2 regions of the Neobacillus sp. Soil_C_43 genome follow, and region 2 is predicted to be linked to the other one. Evidence: riboswitches for the same ligand, from Rfam matches in the RefSeq annotation. Region 2 holds a riboswitch; the other holds the start of a gene.
What was found. Region 2 has a riboswitch for cobalamin ahead of AC3A54_RS07085 (DUF4430 domain-containing protein). Riboswitches for the same ligand answer to the same signal wherever they lie in the genome.
Positions count from the first base shown of each region.

Region 1: it holds a riboswitch for cobalamin, as region 2 does, so the genes downstream of both, AC3A54_RS10065 (ribonucleoside-diphosphate reductase subunit alpha) here and AC3A54_RS07085 (DUF4430 domain-containing protein) in region 2, are expected to answer to the same signal.

Region 1 covers NZ_JBDGJV010000006.1:16,721-28,072, forward strand. Annotated here, with positions in the region: gene AC3A54_RS10045 (alpha/beta hydrolase) at 1-221, shown strand, start outside; gene AC3A54_RS10050 (bifunctional metallophosphatase/5'-nucleotidase) at 375-2,123, shown strand; gene AC3A54_RS10055 (iron-containing alcohol dehydrogenase) at 2,252-3,421, shown strand; gene AC3A54_RS10060 (acyl-CoA thioesterase) at 3,450-3,851, shown strand; cobalamin riboswitch at 3,955-4,153, shown strand; gene AC3A54_RS10065 (ribonucleoside-diphosphate reductase subunit alpha) at 4,285-6,573, shown strand; gene AC3A54_RS10070 (ribonucleotide-diphosphate reductase subunit beta) at 6,589-7,635, shown strand; gene AC3A54_RS10075 (flavodoxin domain-containing protein) at 7,632-8,096, shown strand; gene pepF (oligoendopeptidase F) at 8,144-9,958, opposite strand; gene AC3A54_RS10085 (lactate 2-monooxygenase) at 10,144-11,295, shown strand; gene AC3A54_RS10090 (PaaI family thioesterase) at 11,313-11,352, shown strand, end outside.
Region 2 covers NZ_JBDGJV010000003.1:150,654-162,005, forward strand. Annotated here, with positions in the region: gene AC3A54_RS07055 (transglycosylase domain-containing protein) at 1-283, shown strand, start outside; gene AC3A54_RS07060 (CBO0543 family protein) at 461-985, shown strand; gene AC3A54_RS07065 (ECF transporter S component) at 1,081-1,773, opposite strand; gene AC3A54_RS07070 (ABC transporter ATP-binding protein) at 1,770-3,395, opposite strand; gene AC3A54_RS07075 (energy-coupling factor transporter transmembrane component T) at 3,377-4,255, opposite strand; gene AC3A54_RS07080 (DUF4430 domain-containing protein) at 4,274-5,008, opposite strand; gene AC3A54_RS07085 (DUF4430 domain-containing protein) at 5,062-6,855, opposite strand; cobalamin riboswitch at 6,985-7,171, opposite strand; gene AC3A54_RS07090 (5' nucleotidase, NT5C type) at 7,453-8,025, opposite strand; gene ribH (6,7-dimethyl-8-ribityllumazine synthase) at 8,050-8,520, opposite strand; gene AC3A54_RS07100 (bifunctional 3,4-dihydroxy-2-butanone-4-phosphate synthase/GTP cyclohydrolase II) at 8,746-9,939, opposite strand; gene ribE (riboflavin synthase) at 9,994-10,653, opposite strand; gene ribD (bifunctional diaminohydroxyphosphoribosylaminopyrimidine deaminase/5-amino-6-(5-phosphoribosylamino)uracil reductase RibD) at 10,669-11,352, opposite strand, start outside.

The sequences.
Region 1 (11,352 bases), on a different contig from region 2:
AAATAAATTTAAATCAACTAAAAAAAGTAGAAACTCGAATTGCATTTTTACATGGTACAAAAGATGCTCATGTAGAAGGAAAACCGGTGGAAACCTTTTTTAATAATCTAGAGGCACCACTTGGAAAAGATATGGTTTGGTATGAAAATTCATCGCATATGTTTCATCCCGAGGATGCTAGAAAGATAGAAAAATATATTATTGATTTTGCCCAAGCTTAATGTTTGAATGGGATAGCAATGACCCACTAGGAGACCACGTATATACTTATACGTGGTTTTTATGACGACCGAATTTATTGAGTAAATGCATATTCAACCTTTTTCAAGCAAAAAATACATTTGGCTCATTTAGTAAAAAATAGGAGGTAATATATGAAATCGTATTATAGGATATTCATGTACTCAGTAATGCTTGCCCTATTTGGATGGACAGGACAGAATCAAGCTTTTTCACGAGTAGTAGACGATCAGAATCATTATAGTGCAAACAAAACAAAAAATGATGTACTTCAAGTGGCAAGGCAAAATCCTCAAGGGGATCAAGGCCTATCCGAAGAATATCATGGACATCAATCTGATCGTCCTGAAGCCAAAAATCCTATAAAGGCAAAGCCACCTGCAGCGGACACCCGGCTTGTTCAAGTTCAACTTTTAGGAATCAATGATTTACATGGTCAGTTAAATGTTACTCGTAAAGTAAATGGAAAGCCTGCAGGGCGTATTGACTATTTAGCTGCTTATCTAAAACAAAGAGAAGCGGAGAATAAAAACACACTTCTTGTTCAGGATGGAGATATGGTTGGCGCAAGTCCACCAGTATCGGCACTATTACAGGATGAACCGACTATTAAGGTATTGAATAAACTTGGATTTGATATAGGTACTGTTGGAAATCACGAATTTGATGAAGGTTTAAATGAACTCCTTCGTTTAATAAATGGCGGCTCCCATCCAAAAACAGGGGATTTTGCTGGTTCTACATTTCCATGGATAGTAGCTAATGTAATCAATGAGAAAACAGGAAAACCTATTTTACCTCCCTATCACGTGATCAAGGTAAATGGAATGCCAATTGGTTTCATTGGGGTGGTAACAACTGAGACACCAACTGTCGTTGTACCAAGTGGTGTAGCGGGCTTAAAATTCACCGATGAGATAGAAGCGATTAACCGCAATGTAGCTGAATTAAAAAAACAAGGAGTAAAATCGATTGTTGTTCTGGCCCATAATCCAGGTACATCTGGCCCAAATGGAGAAAATCCTACAGGTCAGCTTGTTGATATCGCCAATCGAGTGGACGACGAAGTAGATATTATTTTTGGTGGTCATAATCATGCCTATATGAATGCTACAATTGATAATAAACTGGTAGTTCAGTCGTATTCTTATGGGACGGCTTTTTCAGACGTTGATATTGAAATTGATCCGAAAACGAAGGATATTGTTTCCAAGCGGGCAGAGATTGTAACAACCTTTCAAGAAGGGATAGAGCCAGATCCTGAAATTAAGAAAATACTTGAAGGCTATGAAGCGAAGGTAGAGCCAATTGTTAAACGGATAGTTGGATCTACATCTGATAACTTAACAGCAAAGCAAAATGAAAATGGTGAATCTGTTCTTGGGGATTTCATTGCCGATGCACAAAGAAAAGCGATGAATACAGATATCGCCTTTATGAACCCTGGAGGTATACGAGCTGATATTGATCCGGGTGATATTACCTGGGGTGAGGTATATACGGTACAGCCTTTTAATAATGAATTGGTAAAAATGACAATGACCGGGCAGCAAATTCGTGACTTGCTTAACCAGCAGTGGGGTACAAGAACTGCGATCCTACAAATTTCTGGTTTAACATATACTTGGGACCCTAATAAACCTGTTGGAAACAGGATAGTGAGTGTCAAGCTTTCGGACGGTACAGAACTTGATTCCGCTAAGTCGTATACGGTAACAGCAAATATCTTCTTATCGGGTGGGGGAGATGGTTTTACTGAATTCACTAAAGCCCAAAATAAAGAAATTGGTCCGGTTGATTTAGATGCGCTTGTTAATTACATTACCGCACAGCCAAAATCGTTTTCCTATCCACTTCAAAATAGGATACAGAGGGTACAATAATACAAAAAAGGATGGCTCTTCTGTTTAGAGCCGTCCTTTTTCATTAGTTGACCTTTGATTTAAATAGATAGAAGATTTAGAATAATCTATATAAACAATTTCATTAATTAATAGGGGAAGTGAGAAACATGGAGCAATTTATTTCACCAAAGAAAATTTACCATGGGGCAGGATCGTTAACAAACTTAAAAGATATATTAAAGGATTTACAAGCTAAAAGAGTGTATTTATTATCTGACCCAATTGTAAAGGAATTAGGTGTGATTCAACCCATTCTCAGCATCATTGAAGAGCTAAATATTGGAATTCAATTAGATATTAATGTTGTGCCGGAGCCTTCTATAGAGGTAGGGAATCAAGTGGTGACTAAAATTAGAAAATACAATCCTTGTTTAGTTATTGGTGTAGGTGGAGGGAGTGCGCTTGATTTAGCAAAGGCTGCTGCCGTCCTTGTAGAAAATGAAGGATGGATAGAGGACTATTTAAATTTAAGCGGAACGAAAAAGTTTTCAAAAAAGGGGCTGCAAAAGATTTTAATTCCGACGACATCTGGAACGGGTGCAGAGGTTACAGATATCGCTGTTTTTTCTTTAGAGGAAACAAAAGATGTTATTACTCACGAATATTTGTTGGCTGATTATGCAATTGTCGATTCATCGTTAACTTACACATTACCACCAAGAGTAACAGCTGCAAGTGGCATTGATGCCTTCACACACGCCTTAGAGGCTTATACTTCAAAAAACGCCACTCCACTAACTGATATTTTAGCACTAGAAGCAATGAGAAAGATAATTGGTAGTATTCGTACGGCAGTAGAGAACGGTCAAGATCGGCCAGCAAGAGAACAAATGTCATTAGCCAGTTTATTGGCGGGATTAAGTTTTTTTAATGCAGGTGTGGCAGGGGTTCATGGTCTAGCTTACCCCCTTGGTGGCTTATATAAAATACCTCATGGGGAATCAAATGCTGTTTTATTGCCTTACGTCTATGATTATATATGGCCGGCTTGTTTGGAAAAAATCATGGCAGTCGCCGACCTATTTTCGATAACGAGCAAGGGGAAAAGTGGAAAGGAAATCGCGCAGGAAGTGGTTCATTGCTTACTAGACTTGGTGCAAGATGTCGGTCTGCCTACAACACTAAGTGCGTATAACATCCAACGGAAGGATATCAAACGGTTGGCTGAGAATGGGATTAAACAGAAAAGGCTATTAAATAGGAGCCCAAAAGAGTTTACTATTGAAGCAATTCAACAAATTTACGTCAAGGCTTATGAAGGAGATATAACAAGATAATTAACTAATGGAGAAGGGGGAAGCCTTTATGTATAAAAAAGTCATTGAACCTCGTGTTTCTGAAACGGATGGGGTGGGTCATATTAATAATACAACCATACCAATTTGGTTTGAGGCCGCTAGAAACGAAATTTTCAAATTATTTACCCCTGACTCTTCCTTTGAAAATTGGAAAATGATTATTCTCAATATGAACGTGGATTATTTAAAACAAATATATTTTGGAAAGGATGTAGAAGTTTTTACATGGATTAATAGGATAGGAAATTCCAGTTTACAGCTTTATGAGGAAATCCATCAGGAAGGAAGAATTTGTGTAAAAGGAACAGCCACTTATGTAAATTTTAATCTCAAAACACAACAATCTGAAACAATACCTCAAGAGATTAGAAGAGAACTGGAAAAGAATCTTTATCAACTAGATGAATGATAAAGAAAAAGATGCTTGATATTTTATGGAATATACATTAGTATTTATTTTAACCGCTTTATACAAGATGTTGTTATGTCTTTGTGATAAAAAACTATATATTGTGTTTGCCTTGAGGAAAGATGCCGTTAGGCTTAATAGGGAATCTGGTGAAATACCAGAACTGCCCCCGCAACTGTAAATGCTGACGAAATGGGAAAACCACTGTATAAGAGAGTTTAATTGATTAGGCGCTTATACGGGAAGGGCTCATAGTAGGGAGAAGCATAAGTCAGGAGACCTGTCTTTCTTAAGATGTTTCAACTTCTTCGGGGATTGAGAAGATGAAACGGTGGCGACAGGAGACACCAGAAATTTTTTCGTCTTCTCTACTGTTATCGTTTCATCCGCTCAGTTCACCTTGAGCGGATTTTTTTAATTTGGGGGAAAAATTATGGCCATTAAGGTACAAGAAGAGCTTGATTCTGTTTTGGAATCTATTAATCAAGCTGAACAGAAATTTAACATTGATGCTTCTGATTTTAAAAAGCATATAAATCAGTTGGGAGGAACAGACACAGACGTTAATAAGCAAGCACTATTCTATGCAGTTAACCAAATAGCACTAGATCAACCCGATTGGACATTCATGGCTGCTAGCTTGTATTTGCATGAATTATATTGTGAGGCAGCAAAAAATCGGGGATATGAATTCACAAAAAAATATGGAAAATTTTATGAGCTCATTAAAATACTAACGGATTTAGGAATCTATTCTAGTGACTTACTAACCCTATATAGTAAAGATGAAATACATAGTATAGCAAAAGAAATTAGTCAAGATCAGGACCACTTGTTTAATTACATAGGATTATTCCTATTTGCAGATCGTTACCTTGCACGTGATCATGAACGGAACGTCTATGAACTTCCTCAAGAGCGTTTCATGATTATTGCTATGACGCTTATGAAGTATGAAAAGAAGTCCATTCGCTTAAGTCTAGTAAAAGAGACATATTGGGCTTTAAGCAACTTATATATGACGGTCGCAACCCCTACATTAGCAAATGCAGGAAAAAGCTTTGGTCAGCTTTCCTCATGTTTTATTGACACAGTCGATGATTCCCTCGATAGCATTTATTTAAATAATTGGGATATTGCCAGGTTGAGTAAAGATGGTGGGGGAATTGGACTCTATTATGGTAAGGTTCGTGCTTTAGGTTCCGATATTAAGAAATTTAGAGGAAACTCTTCCGGTGTTGTCCCATGGATCAAGTTAGTAAATGATACTGCTGTAAGTGTTGACCAATTAGGTCAGCGGCAGGGAGCCATCGCTGTATATTTGGATATATTTCATAAAGATATTATGAATGGATTCCTTGACTTAAAAACAAATAATGGAGATGAGCGTCGGAAAGCCCATGATATTTTTACCGGGGTTTCTATTCCGGACTTATTTATGAAAAAACTTGAAGAAAAAGATGATAACGGTAGAAGTATTGGAGAATGGCATACGTTTTGTCCCCATCAGGTAAAACAGATCATGGGCTGGAAAGATGAAAATGGTAATCTTCTTGGATTGGAAGATTTTTATGATGAAAGTGACCATAAATATTTTACCGAGAAATATGAGGAGGCGGTAAGTAACCCACTTCTTCCACGTAAAACATATCGAGCTATGGATATTATGGCACGAATTATGGTTTCACAACTAGAAACTGGAACTCCATACATGTTTTACCGAGATGAAGTGAACAGGAAAAATCCGAATAAACATCTTTTAGGCAAGGGTCGTACTTCAATCTATTGCAGTAACTTATGTACCGAAATTACGCAAAATATGTCACCTACAACGATCGTTAACGAATTTCATGACGAAGAGGGAAACATCGTAATGGTACGTAAACCAGGTGATTTTGTTGTTTGTAATTTATCCTCTGTTAATCTTGCAAAAGCTGTACCAGCGAATGTCTTAGAACGACTAATACGGATCCAGGTAAGAATGTTAGACAATGTCATTGACTTAAATACAATCTCAGTGCGGCAGGCGCAATTGACGAATAAAAAGTTTAGAGCTGTTGGACTTGGTACTTATGGGTGGCACCATCTTCTCGCACTTAAGGGAATTCACTGGGAATCTGATGCTGCCGTTCATTTTGCAGATGTATTATATGAAGATATTGCTTTTTACACCATTCGGTCTTCAATGGAACTAGCAATGGAGAAAGGATCGTATAGTCAGTTTAGTGGTTCTGAGTGGCAGACTGGTGACTATTTTACACGTAGAAATTACCAGACTGATAGGTGGAATGATTTAAAGAGGAAGGTAGCTATTCATGGACTACGAAATGGGTGGCTTATGGCTATTGCACCAAACTCTTCAACAGCAAAAATTGGTGGTTCAACAGATGGAATTGATCCCATCTATTCAGTTGAATACGCTGAAGAGAAGAAAAATTTTAAATTTAAAGTGACAGCACCTGACCTAAACCATCACACTTACAATTATTATCGTCGTGTAAGGCATGAAATTGATCAAGTTTGGAGTATTAAACAGAATGCTGCTCGTGGACGTCATATTGATCAGGCAATTAGTTTCAACCTGTATGTTCGACATGACATAAAAGCGAAAGATTTATTAAATCTTCATTTGGCATCTTGGAAGCAGGGGCTGAAGACAACTTATTATGTAAGAAGCACCACACAATCTGAAATAGAAGATTGCGAGGCGTGCCATAGTTAATGGGAGGAGAACTCAATGGACATTCATTCACCTTTAATAAAAATTAAACTACTAAATCCGAAGTTTCCGAATAAAACGACAGGAATAATTAATGGGCAGTCTTCAGGATTGCTTAACTGGAATGATATCGCTTACCCACAAATGTACGATTTGTATCAAACATTATTATCAAATTTTTGGAAAGCACAAGAAATTAATATGCAAGATGATATTAAGCAGTGGGACCAACTTAGCTTACCAGAGAAAGATGTATTTTTGCGCATTAATACCCAACTGGCCTCATTGGACAGCCTGCAAACACCAACGATGTGCCAGGTGATGGATTATGTGTCAGATTCAAGTATGAAAGCCATATTTGCGGTGATTGCTCAGCAGGAGGCGGTACATAACGAATCATATTCCTATATTCTAAGTTCTCTTGTACCTTTAAGTGAGCAAAATGACCGATTCAATCAAGCGAAAAGTGATCCAATCGTACAAAAAAGAAACCAACTCATATTAAATTCGTATGAAAGTTTTCGAGAAAATCCTACTCCACAAAATCTATTTCAATTAGGTGTAAATTCTATCAATCTGGAAGGTATATATTTTTATGCAGGCTTCGCTTTTTTCTATTATCTTGCCGGACAGCAAAAAATGTTAAAAACAAGCACAATGATTAGCTATATTCAACGTGATGAAATGCAACATGCTTATTTTATGGCTCAGTTTTTACGGATTCTTTTAACAGAAAATCCTAAATTAAATAATGAGGCAAACATTGATTATATTTATCATACAGTTGGACAAGCTGTTGAGCTAGAAAAAGAATGGGCACGAGTGATTTTCCGAGAGATAGATGGCATTGATTTGAATGAGTATGAGGAGTACACCGAATATCTTGCTAATAAACGGTTACGTCAGCTTGGTTTGCAAAATCTCTACGAGGACAGAAGTAATCCAATGCCGTGGATTCATGTGTTCAGCGATGAAATGATGAATGAAACGAAGTCTGATTTTTTTGAACAAAAATCAAGGACTTATTCAAAGGTTACACAATCCAATGGATTTGATGAATTATGAAAATAGCTATCGTGTATTCTTCTAAAACTGGGAATACAGAAGAATTAGTTCATTTGATTCAAGAGCTATTCATTAAGAAGAATGTTGTTGTTAATCTTTTTAGAATTGAGCAATTTCAATTCAATGTTTTAAAAAACTATGAAGCTATTGTGATTGGAACCTATACATGGGGAAACGGAAATATACCACATGAAATGATGGACCTTTTTCGTGCTTTTGAAACGCAAGACGTGAAGAATATAGTTACTGCAGTTGTCGGGACAGGGGACAGTGGCTATCCAAATTTTTGTGGGGCTGTTGATGAATTTAAAAGCATGCTTTATTATCACACTCATTTAGCTGTTACACTTAAAATTGAGGTTTCACTTCAACAGAAAGACATGAGCCGCTGCATACGGTTTGTTGAAATTGTTTTGGAAAAAATTCTACTTTATCGAAGCAATCTAAAGATAAAGAGTTAAAAGGAAACAAGAAGAGGTTGCAATGGAGGCAACCTCTTCTTTACTAATTACTTAAATGAATCTTCTAATTCATCTATCAATGAACCTACAAAAGCCACAGCTCTACTGATAGGTTCTGTCGTAGACATATCAATTCCGGCATGTCTCAACAACTCAAGTGGCTCCATTGTTCCACCTGCACGAAGTACATCTAACCATCTATCTACGGCAGGCTGGCCTTCTTCTTGAATCATTTGTGCGACAGCTGTTGATGCAGTTAACCCTGCAGAATAGGTGTATGGATATAATCCCATGTAATAGTGTGGTTGGCGCATCCAAGTTAAGCTTGCTCCTTCATCTATTACAACCGTATCTCCCCAAAACTCGGTAAGAACGGATTTGGTTACTTCTGTTAATATTTTAGCTGTTAGTGCTTTTCCATCTTCAGCAAGAGTGTATATTCTACGTTGATATTCCGCTTCAAGTAAATGGGTGACAAAATTATGATAATAGGTTCCTAGCAGTTGAAGAACAACCCAACGGCGCATTTGTTTATCTTTATATTTATGGAGTAAATGCTGGCCTAATAGCATTTCGTTCATAGTTGATGGTGCTTCTACAAAATACATGGAAGGGCGCACATTCATGATTCGTTGATTTTTATTGGCTAAAAAGAAATGTCCTGCATGCCCAAATTCATGTATTAAGGTAAAGCATCCACGCATATTATCCTGCCAAGTAATAAGGATATATGGATGAGACCCATACGGGCTGGAGCAAAAAGCTCCTGTGGATTTGCCAACATTATCTGCTAAGTCAACCCATCTTTCCTTAAATCCTCTTTCCATGATTTCGGAATATTCAGGACCCATTATTTTTAAAGAATCCAATATGAGTTGGGTCGCCTCTTCATAAGTAGTTTTTGGGTCGAAGTCTGGGTCAAGTGGTGCTTTCAAATCACAAAAAAGCATTTGCGGAAGACCAAGAACTTTTTGTTTTAATTGGGCAAATCTCCTCATATGTGGGGCAAGTTCTTTATATATAATGTCTATTTGATTATTATACATCTCCAATGTTACCTGCTGGGGCTCTAGTAACATATGGGTAACGGACTCGTAATTCCGTAAGTGTGCAAGAGTGACTTGCTTCTTTACCTCTGTAGCATAGGTTGCAGCCATCGTATTTGTGTACTTTTTTAAAGTTTCAACAAAAGAGTAATAGGCCTTTCTTCGAACCTCTGTATTTGCTGAGAATTCGTAGCGGCTCTCAAATAAAGAAAAAGAAACAGGCAACTCTTGACCACTTTCATCTTTTATCGGAGAAAAATCCATATCCGCCAATTTTGTCATTTGGTAGATTTGATAGGGGGCTCCTTGTAGTTCACCTAAAGCAGCGAGGGCTTCTTCTGTTTCAGGAGAAAGTCTATGTTTTTTCGTTTCTAGAATCTCCATTAAATTTTTTTGGAAGGCCTCGAAATCAGGCTCCGCTTGGATGTATTTTTCGACAATTCCTTCATCAAGGGCAAGAATTTCAGAATGAATGAACGATAATGCAGCGATACATTTCGTTCGTAATGCTGAAAATTTTGCTGAGTTTTCCTGATTATCTGGGTCAGTTCCATCTGCGGATTGTCTAAGGTTCGCATATGTCCCAGCCTTTGTAATTTTCATGGAAAGCTGTTCCTGTGCACATAGGCAATCTAATAATGCCTTTGCACCTGTATGTAAAGTTCCCTTATATTGATCAAACTTGTTGATTTCATGGTCAATTGTTATTAGTTCTTCTTCCCATGACTTCTCTGAGGGGAATAAGTCATCCAGATTCCATGTTAAATGTTCGGGTACTTCTGAGCGGTTTAACCGTTTCACTACTGGTTTTTTCATCAATTCTCCTCCTAACATTCTTTCGAGCTACTAAATTTATCATATATTATTAGAAAATTAAGTCAAATAAAAACTAATTCACCATCTGTAGGGTTTTCCTAATTTTTTGACTATTTATTGACCATTTATTTTTTTGAATGATATCATATTATTGGAAACGCTTACTATAAAAGGGGGTAACTACGATGGGTTTCGGTAATCAAGTGCAATTTAAAGTTTATCAAGAAATAGAGAATAATATTGTTCCGGTTTCGTATGAAGAGTTAGAAGCTAAGGCTAAAGAGCAACTTGAGGCAAAACCCTATTACTATGTTGCCGCATCAGCTGGTGCTGAAGTAACAGCAAGGAACAATAACAAGTCATTTGAAAAGTGGCATATCGTCCCACGCATGTTATGTGATACCGTATCAAGAGATCTAAGTATCGAGTTGTTTGTCAAAAAACTTCAGTATCCTTTATTGCTCGCACCAATAGGAGTTCAATCGATCGTCCATCCTGAAGGCGAACTAGCAACTGCACGGGCTGCGGCTGACATGGGTGTGCCTCTCGTGGCTAGTACTGCTTCTACATATAGTCTTGAAAAAATCTCTGCAGAAATGGGAGAAGGGGATAGATGGTTTCAGCTGTATTGGAGTAGCGACAGGGAAATTGCTGCAAGTATGGTAAAAAGAGCTGAGGCAGCGGGATATAGTGCAATAGTGATTACACTTGATACCCCAATGATGGCATGGCGTGAAAAAGATATTGAACATGCATATTTGCCATTCTTAGAAGCAAAAGGTATTGGTAACTATTTAGAAGATCCTGTTTTTTGTTCACGCTTAGAGAAGTCCCCAAAAGAGGATATAAAATCTGCCATCATGCTTTGGGCTCAAGTATTCGGAAATCCTTCATTAACTTGGAAAGACATTGAATATATCAAAGGACACACCACTCTACCTATTTTGTTAAAAGGGATTTTACATCCTGAAGATGCCAAGCTGGCATTAGAGCATGGTGTGGATGGAATTATTGTCAGCAATCATGGCGGCAGACAAGTCGATGGAGCCATTCCGGCCATTGATGCATTACCTGATATTGTTGATGTAGTGAGAGATGAAATCCCTGTACTAATGGACAGTGGGATTAGAAGAGGCTCTGACATTGTTAAATCCATTGCGCTAGGTGCCAAAGCGGTTTTGGTAGGTCGACCTTATATGTATGGATTAGCTTTAGCTGGAGAAGAAGGAGTGAAACAGGTACTACGTAACCTGATTGCAGATTTTGACTTGACCCTAGCCTTGTCAGGAAAGCGTACGGTAAGCGAGTTAAATCGGGATTTATTGAAGAAACTATAAGATTTGGGGGAGAAACAGTGGAAGAAAAACTAGTTAGAGCAATTCAAGATGAATATC
Region 2 (11,352 bases):
TGTTGTACCTATTTTTAAAGCAATTATGGAGGAGTCAAGCCGTCATCTTCCAAAGGAATCATTTGATGTTGTCTCTATTAATGCCCAGCTGGCTGGCGAAACTGCACAAAAGAAACGGATTAATGAGCAAGCAAAGAAAATCAGCAAAGAATTAAATGAGAATGCGCAAAAATTAGGGGAAACCATAAAAGAACAGGCCCCTGAATGGAAAAAAGGCTTGGATAACATATTATATAATGTCGGAAAAGCAATCAACACTCTCATAGAAAAATACAACCAATAAATGAAAAGGCTGACCATGAAGCAAAGGGGTCAGCCTCTTGTCTAATTTAAGAAACAACGAGAAATATCTGTAAAGTGAATGAATTTATTATTATTAGTTGAAAATAATAGAATGCTTTAGGTGCGCATTTACATGCTCTATATATAATTTTAGGAAATAGCATGAGTGAGGGATTTTATGCATATTGTATTTAATGCTCTGTTTTTACTAGCAGGAATTAAATGGGGAGATTGGAAAAACTGGAAGGCATATTACTCCACAATTTTATTTTTTATCGGGGGCGATTTACTAAAAAACAGTTTGCTTCATGATCATCGTATGTGGTCATACCAAGAAGTTTATTTTGGACAACAATTCCTAATTGGTCATATGGCCATCGATTTAATGATTGCCATCATAGTTTATCCTGCAACGATTCTTATTTACCTTGGGCATTATCCCCATTCTATAAAAAAACAAATCCTTTGGGTTAGTTTATGGGTGTTCCTTTACAGTGGAATTGAAGGAATAAATTTTTATTTTTTAAACTTAATAAATTATGATCACAGTTGGAATTTAATGTGGTCCATTTGTTTTAATATTGTCATGTTTACCGTTTTGAGAGTTCATTTTTTGAAGCCGCTTCTAGCATGGGCAATTTCTTTAATTTGGATGATTTTTCTATGGAATTGGTTTAATGTACCTATGAATGTATTGAAATAAAATTATTGTTAGGTAGTAGTGCCATCTCTGACCAAACAGAAGGGAATTGTTCGGTCAGAGAGAAATTTTTTCTGATTTAATTCTAAGTTAATACTTTAATTTAATAATCCATATTTCCTCTTAAACCGGGACAAAATTTTTATCCAAACCTCATCAAACACAAGTAAAAAGAATACATTTGACACGGCATGCATTGTATCAAAAGTAGCACTTCCTATTAAATATACCATGAACGCCTTCCATTCAAACGGGCTTCCAGATTGAACGATTGATAAAAACCCCCACAGATTCATTACCCACCCGAACAAATAACCCCATGCAATTCCAAAAATAATCCGACCAGTTTTACTAGTCAGTATTTTTGTATTTCGCAACCATCCTGCAGTTAACCCTACTAAACCCCATGCAGCCATCTGCCAAGGTGTCCATGGACCTTGGCCCAAAATCATATTGGAAGCAAGGGCTGCTACCGCCCCAATTATAAACCCGCTTTCTACACCGAAAACAAATCCAGACATCATGATGACAAAGGTGGTTGGCTGAACACTTGGGAGGCTTGCAAATGGAATCCTTCCTACGGCCGCAATGGATGCTAGAACTGCTAATAAAACAAGCTCCCGTGGTTCCACCTTTCGCCGTTCAAAACGGACGAGAAAAATCAAAATAGCAAGAAAGACGAAACCAAAGCTTAACCATAAATAGGAATCCTCCCAAAGGAAGGTACCTCCCAATAAGATGACCATTATACATAAAACGAGGAAGGTTGTTAGTCCTTTATTCCTAATCATGGACGAGTTACCTCCTTTAGCGTCAGCGGTGTCGCTGTTATACGATCACGGAAAATACGCTGTATCATCGTAGTATAAAAGAAATTTCCTCTAAAAAACTTCTTCGGTTCATCCTCAGAGGTAATCTTCCCTTGAAACATCATTCCACATTTGGTTGCGTACTGTGCCGCGAATTCCACATCATGAGTGGACATGAAAATGGTCATACCTGATCTGCGCAGACCAAGGAGAATGTTTGCTAAATTTTCTTTAGAGATTGGATCTAATCCTTTTGTAGGTTCATCCAGCAAGAGCAATTCTGGCTTCCGCAATAATACACACGCAAGTGCCGCCTTCTGAAGTTCCCCGCCACTTAAGTCATAAGGGTGACTTGATGTCAAATGAGCAATCCCTAATCCGCCTAACAAGACCTCTACCTCATTCATGTCAGTTACATTCCATTGAGCCATTGTTTCCTTGATTTCTTTTTCAATTGTATCCTGAATAAAAAACAGTTTAGGATTTTGCGGTAAATAGCCAATTCTCTTGGTTAATTCCTTGTTTTTATACCCTTTTAAGGGCTTGCCCTCGAGAAGAATCTTTCCGCCTTCCAGCTTCAATAAACCTGCTAGAGACTTGAGTAATGTAGACTTACCTGAACCATTTCCACCCAACAAAGCATAAAATTCGCCTTTCTTCAGACTTAGATCAAGCTCGTCTAAAATAAGATCTCCCTGCTTATCGTAGCGACATGAAACATTAATCCCCTTGATCAATTCATTGCCGAGTGAATTAATAGGATTGTTTTTTTCCAGATGAATAGGTTTTAACTCCGACTTTTGGGCCCATTTCCTTCCTTCTTTAACACTGAGAGGAATCATTCCCTTTCCTTCCGATTCTAAAAATAAAGCTGGAATACTTGGTATAAATGCTTTATTATGCGAATTCCAAATTTCAGGAAGGACCTTCCTCGGCTCGCCTGAAAGATGGACCCTACCTTGATCCATCATGACAATTTGATCTGCCAATGTAAAAACCTCTTCGAGACGGTGCTCTGCAATAATAATCGTCATACCAAATTCATCATTCAGTCTCTTTAATATATCTAAAAATTCCCGTGAACTTACTGGATCCAGCTGTGCAGTAGGTTCATCGAGTAACAGAATATCCGGCTGCATGAGTAAAACTGAAGCGAGGTTAATCTGTTGTTTCTTACCACCAGAGAGTTCATGTACTTTTTTGTGCAGCAGTGATTCTGCGCCAAAAAAATGAACCATCTCGGCCACTCTGGTTCTCATTTCATTTGTTGAAAGTCCGATATTCTCAAGACCAAAAACGATTTCATGAAGAACGTCATCCGCAACCATTTGATTTTCCGGATCTTGGAACACGAAGCCGATTTCCTTCGAATTTCCCTCTGCCGCTTGAAGATTTTTCCCATTAATCATTATCTGCCCTAAAAGGGTTCCATGTGGCTGGATTTCCTTTTTTAATAATTGTAAAAGTGTGCTTTTTCCCGAACCAGAAGCACCGAACAGCACGACGAATTCACCTTTATTAAGAGTAAGTGATAGATTGCTTATGGCTGGTTCCGAACAGTCTGGGTATGTAAATGTAACATCATTTAATTCAATAAACGCCATCGGACCATTCCACCTACTTCTACTATTAATGGAAAACTTAAGAACATAAAATAACATAAGAAAGCAAAGGTATCCTTAACAGAAAACTGCCATGCTTCCATAAATGGATAGATTGTTAATACACCAAAGCCTGAAAATCGCTCAAATAAAATGATAGCAAAAAGAACAACTAAATAAGAAATTGAAAGAAGATCTGTTTTCTTAAACGTAAAATATTCATAGGAAGACCTTCGACCTTGACCATATCCCCTTGCATTCATTGAATCGGCTGTTTGAATGGCTTCTTCAAGCGAATAGGTTAACAGTGTTTGTACATAAAGCATTCCAATCTTAATCCTTGTTTTCCATTTCCCCTGAATCACAGAATTCCCTTTGCTCCTTTGAACAATTGAGATTTCCTCCATTCTCCTTCTCATTAACGGAATAAACCTTAGCGTCAGCATAAGGAGAACAGCAAATTGTGGGAGGATTTTTGCAAATAAAAATAATAGCTTATTAGGTGTCATGATCACGTTATAAGAAATAAATAACGCAATAATTCCTATTATAGAGACTGCATTCATTCCCCCATACATCACAGCCTCAAGTGTCACCCGATGCTCATTCATTTCAAACAGCAAATGGCGTCCTCTTTCATTAAATAAAGGATTTGTGATGAGCATAAGGAGGAAGGTACTGATAATAAAAATATACCAGCGTCGCAGTCCTCTTAACTGATCATGAATAAAGTTAATCATTAAAATTACGATTAAGGCCACTCCGAGAAAAATGGGATGCAGCATAAGAATTAGCAGTGAAATGGCCCCAGCATAAAAAAGAAAGGACACAAGAGGATGAAAACGTTCAAAACGACCTTTCATCCCACGTTCCCCCCTATGTTATTCGGTATAGATGCACTCAATCCGATCACCATCTTTGATTTTTGTAACCCCAATACTCTTAGTGAGACTAACTCCATTTTGCTCAAATACCCAACCACTTTTTGGACCATAATCAAACTCATAAATATTATCAATTCCTTCGATATAGGCAGTTGCCCCGCTGCCCCGAGCATCAATCACGATACCATGTTTTTTAGCTGTTGCTAAAATAATATCATAAATGGTGTCGCCGTCTTTAAAACTAACTTTTGTTGCAGCAACAATGGTGCCTCGATCCTTTGGTCCAACGATTGATAACGTTACCGTAGTGGCTGGCTTTGGTGTTTTGGTTGTACTCGGCTTTGATGCAGGAGTTGTCGACGTTGGTGTTTGGGTCGTAGTCGTCGGAGTACTACTTTTATTTGTCGTCGCAGCCGTATTTGTTTTGGTCGTCGGTGTTTGTTGCTGATTAGATGGACTCGTTTGCTTCGGCGTACTAGTTGTTGTTGTAGACTGATTTTCCTCTTTTTCTACAGAAGCAACTGTTGAAGAATCCGTAGTTTGTTTTTGTTCACTACTCGGTTCAACTTTTGCCTCTTCCTTCTTTTCTTGTTCGTTTTGTTTTTCTACTTGAACAGTTTTTTCTTCTTTTTTTGTTTCCTTCGTAGTTTGTTCATTCGAACCACATCCAACTAAGGAGAACAAAACGAATAATAGACTAAGAAATGCTGTACCTTTCATCCATTTTTTCATAGATGCGCCCCCTCTAGGTTCCCTCCTAACTAGTAGGAGGGGACAAATTTTACTTATGAAAATCTTTTTCTTTGCTTCATATAAACTAGACTTCCGATTAGCATAATCAAAAGACCAACCACGAGCAGGTTATACATATCTGTTGCAGTATTTGGCAACGTATGTCCCTTCACACTATTACTACCATTATCTTGATTAGGAGTTGTCTTCGCTGGTGCCTCTTCACCAGGTGTTTGAGTCTCTGGCTTCTCCATTTCAGGCTTTTGCTCAACTAATGGAAGCTGATATAATGAGCCTTTTCCTGTTGTATATAGCTGATACGCAGCTAACGCTTGGATTCCTTGTGAAGTGGTGAACGCATCACTTACATCTCCTCCCTGCCAATCAAAGCCACCATCCCCATTTTGGAAGGATAGAAAATATTCAACAAGACCAGTAAATGGAGCTGCATTCGCATCAACCCCTAAAGTAGCGAGAGCAATGATGACCTGGGCTGCTGTTGAGCTATTATCTATTTTTGATGCTTGATATTGTGTAGATAAATACTGGATGGCAGCATCTACCTTGCCCTTTACTTCAGGCTGCTCTTTATATGGAGCAAGTGCTGTTAAAATCATCGCAGTTGTATCAATATCGCTAGTAGCACTTTCATCCCAAGCCCAGCCGCCATCTTGATTTTGCCTATCTAATAAATGCTTGACTAACTTTTCTCTTGTCCATTGTGCAGATTCTGGAATGGCAAAGTTCGCGCTATCTAAAGCAATTAAAGCATAGGACACCCCAATTAACCCTTGCTTAGTGACATTACCATTGTAAATGGCTTCCACTAAGTTATAGCCAACTACATTTGTTGGATCACCACCAGCTGCAAGTATTCCAAGGACATACCGCTCTGAATCGGTGATTCTATTGAACTTCCCTTGTTTTTCCTTGACTAGAGATTTTACCGATGCAAGGTATGTAGCAGGAATTGTCTGTCCTGTTTGTTTTAATGCAACTACTTCCCATTCGCCTACATTATTCTGCAACACATATTTGCTGGCTGAATCAACGGATGTTTGAATCGTTTTTTCAGAAATCGTTCCACCAGAAGGATTGGGGTTTGGTGTTTCTCCTCCTGTGTTGCCATCACCCGATCCATTTTCCCAAGATTCCAGTTTAAAGCTAATTTGATTTCCTGATTGAAGCGGATAGCTGTCTGCTCCAACCTCAGCCATTTTATCGTTTACGTAAAATGCCCAATAGTTTGTACCTTCTGCTTGTATATCATTAATAGAGGTAATCATTTTCCCGTACTGGCTCTCACTGTATCCAACCTTATCAGGGCCAAGGATTACTTGTAATAGTTGAAATGCAGTTGGACTTCCAATCACTTCAATTCCTGATTGGTCAGTAAGGTTACTTTTATCACTATTAACCACTTTGAGCGAAACCGTATTCTGTGGGGCTTTTGTCCAATCTGTCAAACGGAACGTTAATTGGTCACCCTTTTGGACGACATAGCTGTCAGAACCAACCTGTGCTGCAACATCATTAATAAAAAATGCCCAATAATTTGTCCCTTCTGCTTTTACCCCCTTAATTCCCGTGAGCATTTTCCCATATGAGGTATCAGTAAATTCAACATTGCTTTCACCAACAGCTGCTATTAACGCTTCTGTTGCTGTTTCAGCGTCACTGATTTGAACAGTGGTTTTTGCTAAGATTGGGTTGGCTCCATCCAAACCCAAAACTGTAATGGACCCTTGTTTTCCTAGGTCGGCTGCTAGTACAGGAGCTTGTAGCCCGCTTGTGAATAAAGTAAAAATTAACAGCATGACCATCCACAAATTACTTTTCTTCATCATTTTGGAACTCTTCCTTTCCTAATTAAATAGACATAAAAAAATCCCCCTAAAAGGAGGAGGAGTGTTATGTAGGTTAAGGAGGAAACGAGAAACCGCTTCTATTCTTAACACTCTCCTATCCGCGTAGGCTGTTGTGTTCAAAAACAGGCAGGTTTCCTGGCTCATGATCATCGCTCCCTAAGTCTTCCCATCTATCGACAGTGACATGTTTAGGTTGCTCCCATTTACAGTGGCGGGACCGCGTTGGCTTTAACCAACTTCCCTATTAAGCTAAAAGTCTATTTAAGACCTTAGCACCTGTTTTACCGAGCTATTTTTTTATGTTAACACTATTATAGTAAAAAACTGATTGATTTGTATATGATTTTATTTTTTGAATAGGCTCTGTTAAAAATGCCTGTTGATTTCCGCTCCAGGCTCGAGCGGTTCGTGGGCGTTTCGGCGAGCCTCCTCGGCGCTTGCGCCTGCGGGGTCTCCCCTGAACCGTACTCCCACAGGAGTCTTCGAGCCTTCCGCTCCAATCAACAAGGTATAAAAATCAACACTGTTCTTTAACATAGCCTTTGAATAAGAAAATAAGGCTGATCAAAGTCAGCCTCATTTTTCAAGTTCCTTTAATATATCCTTAAGCTCTGACCAACAATGAATTCTTGGTAATTGAATATGTTGGTTATAAGAGCTGTGTTTCATAATGACACGTGGTCCCAATTCCATGAGGGTTTCTAAAACTGCAGGCTTATCATCAAAGTAATAATCTAACTCTAATTCCTTAATGATATTGATTTTCTCTGAATCCTTCATGCCGCAATAAAAAGAGGCATTATCAACAGGAAAACCTGCATTCACCAACCAATTCCTCGAACGTTCACAATGTACTAATGGCCTTGAAGTAATATAATATACCTCATGACCTGCCAGCTTCAGCTCGTTTATCACTTCAACTGCGTCTGGAAAAGGTAAACAGTCCGTATAATAAATCTCTTCTAAGGAGTCATTCCACATCTTACTGCCTTCTTGATCACTTAACCCGAATGGTTTATGTATCTCCAGTGTTGTTAAACTGTGGAATTCTTCTACCGGAACTGTCTTCTGCAATTTTTTATTATACAAATGAAAGGCATGCTCTCTTAGGTTTATTAATGTATCATCTACATCGAATCCAAATTTCATCTTATTTCTGCTTCCCGTCAAATCTTATTGCTCAATATTTCTACATAAATTAGCCATTTCGATGGCAGAGACAGCTGCATCCCAGCCCTTATTGCCTGCTTTTGTTCCCGCACGCTCGATAGCTTGTTCAATGGAGTCCGTTGTTAACACCCCAAAAATAACTGGAATTCCGCTAGTTAATGCAGTTGCTGAAACACCTTTAGCTGCTTCATTACATACATAATCAAAATGAGGCGTTGAGCCACGAATAACCGTACCAAGCGTGATTACGGCATCGTACTTCTTACTGTTTGCCATTTTTTGAGCGATTAACGGGATTTCAAATGCACCTGGCACCCAAGCGATATCAACGTTTGCTTCATCAACACCATGTCTTTTTAGCGCGTCCTGTGCTCCACCTAACAATTTACTTGTAATAAATTCATTAAAACGTCCAACCACGATTCCAACCTTTAGTCCTGATCCTACTAAATTTCCTTCAAATGTGTATCCCATGTGTATGCCTCCAAATAATTATATTTTTGTCTATATATTAAGGCTTTGTTAAAGTTGTCTGTTGATTTCCGTTCCAGGCGCGAGCGGTTCGCGGGCGTTCCAGGAGCCTCCTCGTCGTTCCTCCTGCAGGGTCTCCCGAGACCGCTACTCCTGCAGGAGTCTTCGCGCCTTCCACTCCAATCAACAGAGTATAGAAAGTAACAATGTTCTTTAACACAGCCTATATTAATAATGAAACATGTGTCCTAACTTATCGTGCTTTGTTCGTAAATAATTGGCGTTTTCTTTTCGCATTTCCATCTGAAGTGGCACCCGTTCAACTACTTCAAGATCATACCCCTTCAAACCTTTTATTTTTCGGGGATTGTTTGTTAACAGCATCATTTTCTTAATGCCTAAGTCCTTCAGGATTTGAGCACCGATACCGTATTCCCTTAAATCTGCTCCAAAGCCAAGCTTTTCATTCGCTTCAACGGTATCATAGCCTTCTTCTTGCAGCTTATATGCTCTCATCTTATTTAACAGACCAATTCCGCGTCCTTCCTGGCGCATGTACAAAAGCACGCCACTTCCCGCTTGATTGATTTGACTTAAGGCTGCATGAAGCTGTGGCCCACAATCACAGCGGTAGGAACCGAATACATCTCCTGTTAAACATTCTGAATGAACCCTGACAAGGACGGGTGTTTCAGGGTCGATTTCACCCTTCACTAATGCAACATGTTCTTTATCATCTACAAGATTGGAATACCCCACAGCTTTAAAGGTTCCAAATTCGGTAGGCAAATTGATTTCCACCTCACGTTTGACCAAGTTATCCTTTTTGTTTCGATATTCAATCAAGTCTTTGATGGTAATCATTTTTACGTTTAGCTCATCCGCTATTTTTCTAAGTTGAGGAACTCGAGCCATTGTCCCATCCTCATTCATGATTTCGCAAATGACCCCTGCAGGCTTGGAGCCGCACAATCTAGCTAAATCTACAGCTGCCTCGGTGTGTCCTGTACGTCTTAAAACTCCACCTTTTTTTGCGATTAACGGAAAGATATGACCGGGTCTTTTAAAATCACTTGCTTTTGCTTCAGGATCAAGCATGCTCAAGACTGTTGCTGACCGTTCATAGGCGGAAATACCTGTCGTTGAAAACTTATGATCAATACTGACTGTAAAGGCGGTTCCGTGTGGGTCCGTGTTTTTAGAAACCATTGGCATTAAATCTAATTTTTGCGCTAACTCTTCTTCTATTGGTACACATACCAGCCCTCTGCCGTGAGTGACCATAAAATTAATAACAGAGGGGGTAGTTTTTTCAGCCAGGGCAATAAAGTCCCCTTCATTTTCTCTATCCTCGTCATCACAAACAATGATAACCTTGCCTTCTTTCAGATCCGATAAAGCTTCCACGATCGTATTAAACATGCCAAACCACTCCTTTTTTTATCACTTAACCCATAGCGTTCCAAAGGAAATATTTTAATAAAATCCATTTTCTTCTAAAAAATTAGCAGTTATCCCTTTTCGGCTCTTTTGCTTTGAATCATCTGTTAGGTTTGTTATAAAATGACCTACATATTTACCGATCATATCGCACTCGAGGTTCACAATATCCCCAGAGCTCTTTAATCCTAGTACTGTTTCAGCTAATGTATGAGGGATTAACGATAAAGTAAAGCTGTCCTCCGTTACAGCAAAGACTGTTAAGCTTGTCCCATCTACTGCAACCGATCCCTTTAATATGACATATCGCAGTAAATCCGGATTTGCTTCAATTTCATAATAAACCGCATTCTCAAGCGCCTGTTTCCTTTTAATGACCCCAGTTCCATCAATATGGCCAGACACAAAGTGACCTCCAAATCTTCCCCCTGCAGCCATCGCTCTCTCTAAATTAACTTTTGAACCACGCTTTATTGTATGTAAGCTCGTCGCTTTCACCGTTTCAGGCATGACATCAACGGTAAAATGCTTTCCTGAAAAAGAAGTGACGGTCAGACATACTCCGTTGACAGCAATACTGTCACCAAGGTGCACATCTTCAAGTATTCTTTTCGCTTCAATCGACAAAACAAATGATTCACCCGTTCTTTGAATATTGGCAATGCTTCCTATTTCTTCAATGATTCCAGTAAACATACTAGTTTCTTCTCCTTACATAGGTTCTGCAATGATTCTTATATCATTACCAATCCTATCCACTTGTTTAATGTTCAATGAAACGGCTTCAGCTATTTTTTCGATCCCATGTCCACCAAATAAAGTTGGCGCCGATTTTCCGCCAATTAATTTTGGTGCAATATAGGTAATGATCTGTTGAAAAGATCGTTCCTCTAAAAAGCTGCCATGCACTTCTGCGCCACCTTCAACAAAAAGTGAAGTTATTCCTCTTTTTCCGAGAATAACAAGTAAATCCTTTATACGTATGTGGTTCGTTTCCATTTGGATTATTTCAACGCCCCATTCCATAAAAAGATGGATTCGCTCACGGGCTACATCATTCCCTGTCACAATCCAAGTCGGTGCTTGATGATCAGTAACAATCTTGGAATTTATTGGCGTTCTTAGGTGCGTATCGAGAATAATTCGAATGGGATTTTTCCCACCATAAGACATTCTTGTTGTTAAAGATGGATTGTCCTTTATTACGGTATTAACACCAACTAATATCCCGTCATGCTGATGGCGAAACTGATGAACATCGGCTCTTGCTTGCTCACCCGTAATCCACATACTCTCACCAGTTACTGTTGCCGTTTTCCCATCTAAACTTGCTGCCGATTTTAATGTGACATACGGCAGGCCTGTTTGAATGTTATAAAAAAAGACTTTATTTAG